One region of the Solibacillus sp. FSL W7-1436 genome, then DNA from elsewhere that is predicted to be linked to it. Evidence: riboswitches for the same ligand, from Rfam matches in the RefSeq annotation. Region 1 holds a riboswitch; the other holds the start of a gene.

Region 1 (6,185 bases):
CAAAAAGCGGCTGGCCGTGTATTGGAAGGCGATCTTTCTGCACAGGTAAAAGAATTAGTAAACTTACTTCATAACGAAGCAAAAGTAGTCTAATAGAAGTCAACTAGCGTACGAAAATTTTTACGAAGATGGTAATGGAGGGATATTCTATGTCAAAGAAAGTTTTAGTGTTAGGTGAGGTTCGCGAAGGGAGCTTACGTAACGTTTCATTCGAAGCAATTGCAGCAGGTTTACAAATCGCTGATGGCGGAGAGGTAGTAGGTTTATTAGTGGGGGATGCAGTAGCTGGTTTAACGCAGGAATTAATTGCATATGGAGCGAGCCGCGTTATTACAGTGGAACATCCACACTTGAAAAACTATACATCTGACGGATACAGCCAAGCAATTTTAGCAGTAGTTGAACAAGAAAATCCAGAAGCAATCGTATTCGGTCATACTTCTTTAGGTAAAGATTTATCACCAAAAATTGCTTCACGCCTGAAATCAGGGTTAATTTCAGATGTTACGGAAATACAGGGAGCAGGCGATGATACAGTATTTGTCCGCCCGATCTATTCTGGTAAAGCATTTGAAAAAGTAAAAATCAAAGATGGTATTATTTTTGCGACAATCCGTCCAAACAATATTCCGCCATTAGCAAAAGACGATTCTCGTACTGGTGAAGTATCATCAGTATCGGTTGATATTACAAATTTACGTACAATCATCAAAGAAGTTGTGCGCAAATCAACTGAAGGTGTAGACCTTTCAGAGGCGAAAGTAGTAGTTGCAGGTGGCCGTGGTGTTAAATCCGAAGAAGGATTTGAGCCATTAAAAGAGCTTGCTAATTTACTGGGTGGAACAGTTGGCGCATCTCGTGGTGCATGTGACGCTGAATATTGTGATTACTCATTACAAATCGGCCAAACTGGTAAAGTTGTAACACCTGACTTATATATCGCTGCGGGGATTTCCGGTGCGATCCAGCATTTAGCTGGTATGTCGAACTCAAAAGTTATCGTTGCGATCAACAAAGATCCAGAAGCAAATATCTTTAAAGTAGCAGACTACGGTATTGTTGGTGACTTATTCGAAGTAGTGCCAATGTTAATCGAAGAGTTTAAAGCACTTAAAGTAAATGCTTAAAAAGTGATAAATAGCTTCCTTCTTTTGAGGGGAGCTTCTTTTATTTCTGAAGTGTTGTGGTATGGATGATGCGTATGGAGAAGGTTTCGTATTAAGCTTTAAAATGTTTAGATAAAGGGTATACGTACTCTAATATTCTCCATAAGTAATTTATGCGATATCAGATACAACCGCTATATTCTGAGGTGCATTTATATTCCCAAGCATTTTACTACTGTTTAATTGGGAAAACATGCTATACTACAACCATATGTTATTTAAGGAGGCTATTTAATATGGCAATTGTACACGCGACAGATCAAACATTCCCGCAAGAAATTTCAAACGGCACAGTTTTAGTAGACTTTTGGGCTACTTGGTGCGGACCATGTAAAATGATTGCTCCAGTTCTTGAAGAATTAGATTCAGAAATCGGTAACGATGTTAAAATCGTAAAAGTTGATGTTGATAACAACCAAGGTACTGCTGCTGATTACCAAATCATGTCAATCCCATCATTATTATTATTCGTAGATGGTGAATTAAAAGCAAAAACTGCTGGCTTCATGCCAAAAGAAGCGTTAGTGGATTTCATTAACGACAACAAATAATTAATCCTCCGGCCACTCATATGGCCAAGGAACAGTTGATATGTTGAAAGCCGTATGCCCCACAAGGTGTACGGCTTTTTTCTTATACTCTAATCAGTTAAACTATAGGAAAGGACATACTGGACAGGTGAGAATATGAATGCAATCATCAAAGCAAAATTAGAAATACTACCAAATGAATCAGGTTGCTATATTATGAAAGACCGTCAAGGTACGATTATCTACGTTGGCAAGGCGAAAGTATTGAAAAATCGAGTACGTTCTTACTTTACGGGAAGTCATGACGGTAAAACTGCAAGACTAGTCAGTGAGATCGAAGACTTCGAGTATATTGTGACTTCAAGCGATTTGGAAGCCCTTATACTTGAGCTGAATCTAATTAAGCTGCATGACCCGAAATATAATGTGAAACTAACGGATGATAAAACATATCCTTATATAAAAATAACAAATGAACGGTACCCGCGTATTATTACGACAAGAAAAGTGAAGAAAGATAAGGCGAAATATTTCGGGCCGTATCCGAATGCCTATGCTGCGAACGAAACGCGGAAATTACTGGACCGTTTGTATCCGCTTCGTAAATGTACACATCTGCCTAACCAGGTATGTCTGTACTATCATCTGGGTCAATGTTTGGCGCCGTGTGTAAAAGACATCGAGAAACAAGTGTATGACGAAATGATTGATGAGATTTCGAAGTTTTTAAACGGGGGCGTCGAAGAAATTCAGCAAGACCTTCAGCAAAAAATGATGGATGCAGCTGAAAATCTGGAGTTTGAGCGTGCAAAGGAATTCCGGGATTTGATTGCCCATATCGATCAAATTATGGAAAAACAAAAAATCGTTACGGATGATTTAAGCAACCGGGATGTATTCGGCTATGCAGTTGAAAAAGGCTGGATGTGTGTTCAGGTGTTTTTTGTGCGTCAAGGCAAACTCATTGAGCGGGATGTCTCGATTTTCCCGATTTATAATGAGCCGGAAGAGGAATTTTTAACATTTGTCGGCCGCTTTTATGAACAGCCGCACCATCTATTGCCAAAAGAAATCTTTGTGCCGAAAACGATCAATGAAACAATATTACAAAAGCTGTTGGACGTGAAGGTGCTGACACCGAAGCGCGGTTCCAAAAAAGAGCTTGTTGAATTAGCGATGAAAAATGCGGAAATCGCCATTCATGAGAAATTCCAGTTGATTGAACGTCAAGAAGAGCGGACAGTTGGGGCTTGTGAAGCACTTGCCGAAGCGATGCAAATACCGTTGCCGCTAAGAATAGAAGCATTTGATAACAGTCATATGCACGGTGCGGATCCGGTTTCGGCGATGGTTGTTTTTATCGATGGAAAGCCTTCGAAAAAGGAATACCGGAAATATAAAACAAGGGAAGCAGCCAAACACGATGACTATGGTGCGATGCAGGAAGTTATTCGACGCCGTTATACACGTGTTCTGCGTGAAAATCTGCCATTGCCCGATCTGATTCTTATTGACGGAGGAAAAGGACAGATGGAAGTCGCGCGGGAAGTGATTGAAGATGAGCTTGGGTTAGTCATTCCGATAGCAGGGTTGGCTAAAGACGAAAAGCATAATACGTCCCAGCTTTTCTTTGGTACGCCTCCGGAAGTTGTTCCGTTAAAGCGTACAAGTGACGGTTTTTATTTATTGCAGCGCATTCAAGATGAGGTACACCGGTTTGCGATTACGTTTTTACGTCAGCAGCATCAGACGAATGCAATCACTTCTGTTCTCGATGGAATTGAAGGTGTAGGTCCGAAGCGGAAGCAGCAGCTCATGAAGCATTTTGGATCAGTGAAAAAAATCCGCGAGGCAAGCGAACTGCAGCTGCAGGAATCCGGAGTGCCGGGGAAACTGGCGGAAGTCATCTATCGTCATTTTCATGAAGCACCATTGAACAAAGAATAAAATTGTGCTAACATATAAGACAATTCAATATTTACTAAGATAGAGGCGCAGTATTCAACAGTAAATTGCTCGAGGAAGAACAATTCCATTGACAGCAATCGAAAGGGAATCCTGCCGAAGTGAAGTGCGTATTGTTCGCGCAGTTTGCTGGTTTTGCATTTAAGAGATGTAAAACTGTCAGAGCTTTATGTTCTGGAGGGCTATCCTGAAAAACTTATAACTATTATTTGTCTTGACGGCGGCTTTCCATGAACATGGGAAGTCGTCTTTTTGTTTTCGAATTTAAGGAGGGAAAAGTATGGAGACAGTTGTTGTAAAGTTTGGCGGTCCGGCATTGACTACACCGGAAAAAATAGTACATATCGCTAAAAAGGTGATAAAAGAACAAGGGCGTGGCATAAACTTAGTCGTTGTCGTTTCTTCAATGCCCGCTATACGACGAGAATTGAGACAATATGCTGCTGAAATCACCGATGAGCCGTCGAAACGGGAAATGGATGCACTTGCCTCATCAGGCGCACAAATAACAAGTGCAATGCTTGCAATGGCCATTCAGGAGCATGGTGGTAAAGCAGTGTCACTTGCTGGATGGCAAACAGGCATCGTTACAAATCAAAAACACGGTAACGCACGGATCGATCATGTTGACAGTGCACGAATTCGGGAACATTTGGCATTAGGTGAAATCGTTGTAGTAGCAGGTTTTCAAGGAGTTACGGGAACAGACAATATTTCAACATTCGGCAAAGGGGGTTCTGAAACTTCAGCAGTTGCACTGGCGGTTGCCCTCGAAGCGGAGCGTGTCGAGATTTTTTCATCAGTTGAAGGGATTTTTACAGCAGACCCAGAAATTGTAAAAGAATCTAGGAAACTACCGGAAGTTTCTTATGATGAGATGTTGGAATTTGCAAATTTAGGGACTAAAATTTTGCACCCACGTGCGGTTGAACTTGCCAAAAAATACAATATACCGCTCATTGTACGCTCTTTCGTACAGGACGTGGAAGGTACTTTTATTAAAGGGGATGTAGACATGGAGAAAAACTTACTTGTACGCGGGGTAGCCTACGAATCGGATATTATCCGTCTGACAATCGGCTATGATTCTTATGAGACCGCGTCATTGGCAGAAGTGTTTAGTGTTTTAGCAGAAAATGATATCAATGTGGATATTATTGTTCAAGCAGTCATTGATGGCGTGAAGCCGACCATTTCCTTTACGATTTCAAAAGATGAGTTTGCGGAAGCTTTACGGGTACTGGAAACTAGTAAACTGTCGCTTGGGTTTAGTTTTGCGGATTTTGAAGTAGGTTTAGCGAAAGTATCTATTATCGGATCTGCGATGGCATCCAATCCGGGGGTGGCGGCACGCATGTTTGCACGATTAGGTCGCGAACATATTCCTGTGAAAATGGTCAGCACTTCGGAAATTAAAGTTTCTGTCGTTGTACCGCAGGAAGAAATGGTTCGTGCTGCGAATGTGCTGCATGAGGAATTCAATTTGGCGATGAAAGAAGTAACCGCTTCTTAAATTAACAGCTGGAAATGAGCCGAAGCAGCTCATTTTCAGCTTTTTTATTGAGTAAATTTGAACTGCTTCAGCAATAGGGACTCATTATAAGTTGAAGACTAAATTTTCTCTTTTAAATCCCATTTTAACGTAAATTTTACGATATGTTTGTCATTGTCTTTTTCTTCATAGCATTCCGTCAAATAGCCAAGCTGCTTTTGTTTCTGCTCTGCCAAAAAGCCGGCTTCAAGACGGAAACAACGTTGTACAATATTGAGTGGCACTTCCTCTGTTGTCATAAGTATGTAATGAAGTTCGTCCTTCGTTTCCTTTTCCAGAACTAACTGGCCCCAGCCAGCTTCCATAAAAAATGAAGGCAGTTCATCCATTGAAAATAATGGGAACTTTCTAGCAATCTCTTTACCTGCCCAATATAAAACATCTTCTTCATGCTTTCCCAGAATAGAAGGAAGAAGATGGTCACGAATGATTTCGTAGCCAAAAGTTGGAATCGTTTTCATTTTGTACCCTTCCATATAAAAAACCTCTTTCATAAATTTTCTTATAATTTTCATTCTTTCATGAAGAAATGAGTTATAAGCAGAAAAAACGGTTCTCAAAACAGCGTAAAACCGTCTTTAAAATGATTATAAAATATCCTGCGTTGCCTTGACGCTAGTATCTGTTGAGAGTACAATGGACATGTCATAATATTGTACCATGATGAAATGCGCAGTCAACATCCCAACTTTTACAATTTTGAGGCGTTGCGCATGTGTATTTCAAGTACTAAGGGGGGTAACAGTTTTGTCGAAAGATCGTGAATTTTTATGGCGCCGCTTACACTCGTTATTAGGTGTAGTTCCTGTCGGGTTGTTCTTGGTGTTCCACTTATTTCTGAACTTCACAGCAGTTGGCGGTGAAGAAACTTACAATAACGCAACAGGTGTTATGGAATTACTTCCACACTCGTTATTGTTAGCGATGGAATGGATTATTATCTATATTCCATTAATGTTCCACGGATTCTAT
Region 2 (6,185 bases), 1.5 Mb from region 1:
TTCCCGGGGGGCCCCTTTAATTTCCCTTAAATAAAGGTCATGGAAAAGCTCTCTGTTTATTAACGACTCCGCAAAAATCTGTTCGCTTCGGTCTTCCACTTTAAATAATGGCACCGCATATGAACTTACTAGGAAAATGCGTGATTTATACGGGTTTCCCTTTGTGAGGAACGGTCGGTACAACACATCATTGCTCTCTTCTCCTATTAACCATGGGTATACTTTTTTATAGAAACCTTTTGAAATAGGCATATTTTCACTTCCTTATTGTTCAATGGTACTCAATTTTTGTTTCTTCTATAATACCACTCTTGCAGTCATCATACTTGAAGAAATTATTCCTCACTTTTGTACAGATTATCCTCAAACAGTCTAGCATAATCCTCAATCACTCTCACTTATTCCTCAATTCAGGACAAATAATCCTCATAAACAAAAAAACGCAATGTAAGCCTCGAAGCTCACATTACGTTCCAGAAATTAATTATTCGATAAATCGCAGTCCTTTAAAGGAACGATTTTCGTTTTGTGTTTAAATTTGTAGCCAAACCATAAAGCCGCAAACAGTGGTAAGCCGATATATGAAACGACAACACCGTACCAGTCAATCGTTCCGCCCATGAAGGCCATATAGTTTTGACCTAGTACGACAATCATACATAGGGCAAACGCAAATAGCGGACCGAATGGGAAGAATTTTGATACATACGGTAAATCGCTCAGTGAATGTCCTTGTGCGACATAGGCACGACGGAATCGGTAATGACTGATCGCAATACCGAGCCAGGCGATGAAGCCGGACATACCAGAAGCATTTAATAGCCAGATGTACACTACTCCGTCACCGAAAAATGATGCGAGGAATGCTAATGAACCTACTGCCAATGTTGCTAATAATGCATACATCGGAATACCGCGTGAAGTTACTTTCATGAACAGTTTCGGTGCTTTTCCTTCTACCGCTAACTGGTAAAGCATACGACTTGCTGCATATAAACCTGAGTTCCCTGCAGATAACATCGCCGTTAAAATGATCGCGTTCATAACAGATGCCGCAAACGCTACACCTAAGTTCTCAAATACTAATGTAAATGGACTTGTCGCAATATCTTCTGAAAGGAGACGTGAATCCGTATACGGAATAAGCAATCCGATTGCACCAATTGCGAAAATGTAGAACAGTAAAATACGCCAGAATACTGAACGTACAGCTTTTGGAATATTTTTGCCCGGGTCATCTGTTTCCCCTGCCGTTACCCCAAGCATTTCCGTACCTTGGAATGAGAAACCGGCTGCAAGGAAAATACCGAACAATGCCAGGAAACCGCCATTAAAAGGTGCGTCGTCTTTAACGAAGTTTGTGAAGCCGACCGGATCGTTCCCGCCTAAAATTCCGAAAATCATTAAGAAGCTGACAATGATGAAGACAATTACTGTCGCGACTTTAATCATCGCAAACCAGTATTCCGCTTCACCGAAAGCTTTTACAGATGCTAAGTTAAATGATAAAACGACTACAATAAATAAAATTGTCCATAAAATTGAAGAACTGTCCGGGAACCAGTATTTCATAATTAACGAAACAGCCGCAATTTCTGCTGCAATTGTAATTGCCCAGTTGTACCAATAGTTCCAGCCAAGCGCAAAGCCTAGTGCCGGATCCACAAATTTTGTTGCATACGTACTAAACGAACCGGATGTTGGCATATAGGCAGCCATTTCCCCTAATGATGTCATTAGGAAATACACCATAACGCCGATCAGTGCATATGCGAGCAATGCCCCGCCAGGACCTGCCTGTGCAATCGCACCACCTGATGCTAAGAATAAACCTGTACCGATTGTTCCGCCAAGTGAAATCATCGTTACATGGCGACTTTTCAAACTCTTTTTCAACCCGTTTTTATTATCGAGCTGATCTATTTTAATCTCACTCATGATAAAACTCCTTTATTTTAGCCAATACCGTTGTAATAAGGCGGCTGTCCATTAGTTGCTTTAACTTTTTAGCCAATTGAGCTAGTTTTTTAGTCAAATTTATACGTTTATTAGTCCATTGAGCTAGTTTTTTAGCCAAAGTCCTGTAATTTTAGCCGCTCTCCGAAACTTTTTAGCCACTCTCGAATAAATCTGTAAAAAGAAAAACCACCACAAGTTTTTGTGATGGTTATATTTACACCTCATCAAACTTGAAAGATAGCTCAACACATGCTCACACATGTGACAGTTCTGTTCCTTATCGAAAACAGCCCCAGCATTATTTTCAAGAAGAAAAATAACACTTCGGCAACCATTCCTTTCATAAAGCTTCACCGATTCTTCCTAATCTCAGCTATACTAGTCTTAATGATTGCGACCTCTACCTCATACATCTACATGAGGTAATGTTTTATTTAATTGATTAAAAGTCTAACATAACATTTTTTTGATAGCAATGGCTTCAACTTTATTCTGTTTTTTAAGAGTATTCACACTACTTAAAACTATATTACTAGTCAAAAGGAGAATTAATATGGACGCAGAACAATTAAATCAAAATAGCAAAAAAATACTATCCAACAGAACACTCATCTATTTTATGGTTGCCGTATTTTTATTTGCGACAACATTACGTACACCGATTACGTTAATCGGTCCAATTATTTCATTTATTCGTGACGACCTTGGAATATCGAACTTTCTTGCGGGCTTCTTAACGACTATCCCTTTAATTGCCTTTGCGGTCGTTTCACCATTTGCACCACGAATTGCGCGTAAGTTTGGGATGGAATGGACCTTATTTTATTCCGTCATTCTGCTATGTGTAGGGATCGTATTGCGTTCACTTGGGGCAACATCCTTACTCGTTTTAGGAACAATATTAATCGGGGTCGCCATTGCATTTGGTAATGTCCTTATCCCTAGTTTTTTTAAATGGAAATTCCCATTACATATCGGTTTATTGACAGGGATTTATTCCGTATCAATGAACATTTCTTCCGGACTTGCTGCAGGCTTTAGTTATCCGATTGCTGCAAGTGCAGGCTGGCAAATCGCAGCTGGTATTACGATTATTTTAGGTATTCTTACAATGCTGATTTGGCTGCCGATTTTGCGTCAGGAAAAGGTCGAATTAAATATGCCCTCTTCGCAAACAAAGAAAACGCAGATGTGGAAATCCCCGCTTGCCTGGGCAGTCGCTGGAGCAATGGGCTTTCAATCATTTATATTTTACTGCTCGTCTGCGTGGATACCGGAAATTTTTATTAGCCAAGGCCTTGATGCTACAGCGTCCGGCTGGATGGTTTCCGTTATGCAGTTTTCGCAAATTCCGATGACATTTATTATCCCGATTATCGCCGGTAAAATTGCTTCACAACGTCCAATCGTCGTTTTCTTTACGATATGTTACTTAGTCGGTTTTACTGGTGTGTTGATGGAATGGACAAGCCTAGCAGTCGTATGGATGATCTTATTAGGCTTTGCAGGCGGGGCTTCGTTTGGTTTAGTACTGATGCTGTTTTCATTGCGTACAAAGACAGCGTATGATGCGGCTGAACTTTCCGGCTTCGCACAGTCAATCGGTTATTTCGTTGCCGCAATCGGACCGGTTCTGTTCGGATACGTCCATGACTTGACGGACAGCTGGTCAATTCCGATTTTGCTGTTTATCCTGATTTCTGTGCTGTTACTTTTCGCTTCCTATATGAGCTCAAACAATCGTATGGTATAACCAAACGTATGTACCCTTTTGTGATATAATAGCGGTAATAAATAAAAGGAGTACAGAACTTTGCGTAAAAAGAGAAGACGAAATAAAAAACGCCTGCCGGTCATCCCGCTATTTTTCATCGCATCGGCTGGTGCAGCTGGTTTTTATGTAATGCGAACGGCTGAAGGCATCGGTATTGGAATTGTCGCTTATTTCGTACTATATATCGCGTTTAAAATTTGGCTAAGATCGCTGAAGACGAGGAAGTTACGAAAGTCCGGCATTCGCGAAGTCGATAAAATGACCGGTGAGGATTTCGAGAGATTTTTAGGGGAGTTATTTAAACGACGCGGTTTTAAAGTGAGCTATACTGCAACGAGCGGTGACTACGGTGCCGACCTTATTTTGAAGGACGGTAAAGATATTATTGCAGTGCAGGCAAAACGCTATTCCGGTACGGTTGGTGTAAAAGCGGTACAGGAAATTATCGGTGCGGTGAAGATGTATGAGGCAACTGAAGCATGGGTTGTCACAAACAGTCATTTTACACGCCAGGCCGAAAAACTTGCCGACATCAATGACGTTTATCTGATCGATCGTGAGGAATTGATTCAGATTATCTTGAACAAAAGATAAAGAAACAGGTGTGCAGAGGCTTTCGCTTCCTGCACACCTGTTTTTAATATGGCTGCTGCTGGTATAGGTAGTTTGGTTTTTTGATCTTGTTGGCAATCGGTTCATGATACAGATCCGTCGTTGCAGGAGACAATGGCGGTACTAACCATACCCAATTTCCCGTTACATCCCGGTCGCTCTTATTTTCCTGCTTTTGAAACAGCTGAAACTGCTGGGCGGCTGTATGATGATCGACAATACTAATGCCCGCTTTTTTATATGAATGAAGAACCGCAACATTCAGTTCGACAAGTGCACGGTCCTTCCAAAGCGACGCATTCATCGAAGTGTCCAGTCCCATTGTTTCGGCCACTTTCGGCAGGAAATTATAGCGGTACGTATCCGCCAAGTTGCGCGCCCCGATTTCTGTTCCCATATACCAACCGTTAAACGGTGCTGCCGGAAAATCAGTTCCTGCAATATTAAAACGCATACTTGAAATAATCGGAACCGCATACCATTTCATATTCAACGGCGAAAAATCATACTCCGGATGGGTAATCGCCACTTCCAGTACATGCTCTTTCGGAATGTCAAATATCATCGGCTCCCGGTCTTCCACTTGAATTACAAGCGGTAAAACATCATAGTTTGTACGTGCACCTTCCCAGCTGAGCCTTTCACATATTTTCGTGAACTCGAGCGAATCGGAATCACCAATAATCCCATCATCTGTTTCATATCCGGCATAGCGGATTAGCTGATGGTTCCAAATGCGTACACGCTCCGGTTCAAACAGTGTAATGGCCGGTCTGATTTTCCCGTTGTTGGTAGCAAAATCAATATGGTTGATTAGCGCTTTATAAATATCCTGTTCACTAAGTAAATGGCGCTCATCAAACACGGTCAGGCTATTCCAAAACAGTCGTCCGATGCATTTATTGCTGTTGCGCCATGCAACCCGCGCCCCATGTGTAAGCTCATCTGACGTTAAGGTGAAATCCGGAAGCTGAGCCTCTTCCAGCCGCTTTTTCAGCCACTCTTCTGTCTTGTTTGTTTCTTTTTTATATAAAGTAAGGAAATCTATCCGTTCATGCAATACAGTAGTCGTTGTTGCCATTGTTTCATCCCCTTCTAGCCTTATTTTGGCCTCTTAGAAAGAGAAACTCAATGAAACAACAACCGGTTAAAACATGTATATTTCATACATGACTAAAATTGTTCATAAAGTTCGGATTGATAATTAATAGGGCTCATTTTATAAAAGACGAATTAAAACCTTCCCTTGATGCTTTCTGCTTTCAATTAGACGATGTGCTTCCCGGACTTCCTCTAAATCGAATACTCGTGCAATCGGAACGCTTAATTGCCCTTTTTCAAACAATGGAATGATTCGCTCAACTACAGGAGCTAATCGAGCCGGGGCTTCCTTACGAGTTGTACCTAAGCTGAAACCTTTTATGTTTCGGCAGCTATTATGCACATCGCTTGTTGATATTACGCCAGCCTTTCCGCTGCTATTTCCAAACTGAACTAATGTGCCAAAATTAGCTAAGCATTCAAGACTTGCCTTTGTCACATCACCAGCGACTGAGTCAAAAATCACTTGTGCCCCTTTATCATTAGTATGTTGCTTAACACCTTCTACAAAGCTGTCATAAGTAAACACATCATCAGCACCTATGCTTAGAACATAATCTTTTTTACTCAAATCACCAACAGTTCCAATAATTTTCGAGACCCCATAATATTTTGCCAACTTAACAAGCATTGTCCCCACTCCACCAGCCGCGCTGTGCACGACAATTGTATCTTCCTTTTGTACTTCACCAATCTGATTAAGTAAAATCTCAGATAAAATAGTCACTGTTGGTAGAGC

The links. A riboswitch is a leader RNA that binds a small molecule or an ion and turns the genes downstream of it on or off. The one in region 1 is predicted to bind lysine.
Region 2: another riboswitch for lysine. It lies ahead of MKX73_RS08335 (amino acid permease); the one in region 1 lies ahead of MKX73_RS00855 (aspartate kinase).

What each region holds. Positions count from the first base shown of each region.
Region 1 is NZ_JBBOWV010000001.1:173,178-179,362, reverse strand. Features, by position in the region: gene MKX73_RS00875 (electron transfer flavoprotein subunit beta/FixA family protein) at 1-93, shown strand, start outside; gene MKX73_RS00870 (electron transfer flavoprotein subunit alpha/FixB family protein) at 150-1,127, shown strand; gene trxA (thioredoxin) at 1,403-1,717, shown strand; gene uvrC (excinuclease ABC subunit UvrC) at 1,853-3,643, shown strand; lysine riboswitch at 3,676-3,854, shown strand; gene MKX73_RS00855 (aspartate kinase) at 3,942-5,174, shown strand; gene MKX73_RS00850 (YslB family protein) at 5,273-5,689, opposite strand; gene MKX73_RS00845 (succinate dehydrogenase cytochrome b558 subunit) at 5,961-6,185, shown strand, end outside.
Region 2 is NZ_JBBOWV010000001.1:1,654,651-1,660,835, reverse strand. Features, by position in the region: gene MKX73_RS08340 (RNA 2'-phosphotransferase) at 1-252, opposite strand, end outside; gene MKX73_RS08335 (amino acid permease) at 481-1,938, opposite strand; lysine riboswitch at 2,190-2,370, opposite strand; gene MKX73_RS08330 (CynX/NimT family MFS transporter) at 2,513-3,712, shown strand; gene MKX73_RS08325 (restriction endonuclease) at 3,773-4,327, shown strand; gene MKX73_RS08320 (nitric oxide synthase oxygenase) at 4,371-5,426, opposite strand; gene MKX73_RS08315 (quinone oxidoreductase family protein) at 5,565-6,185, opposite strand, start outside.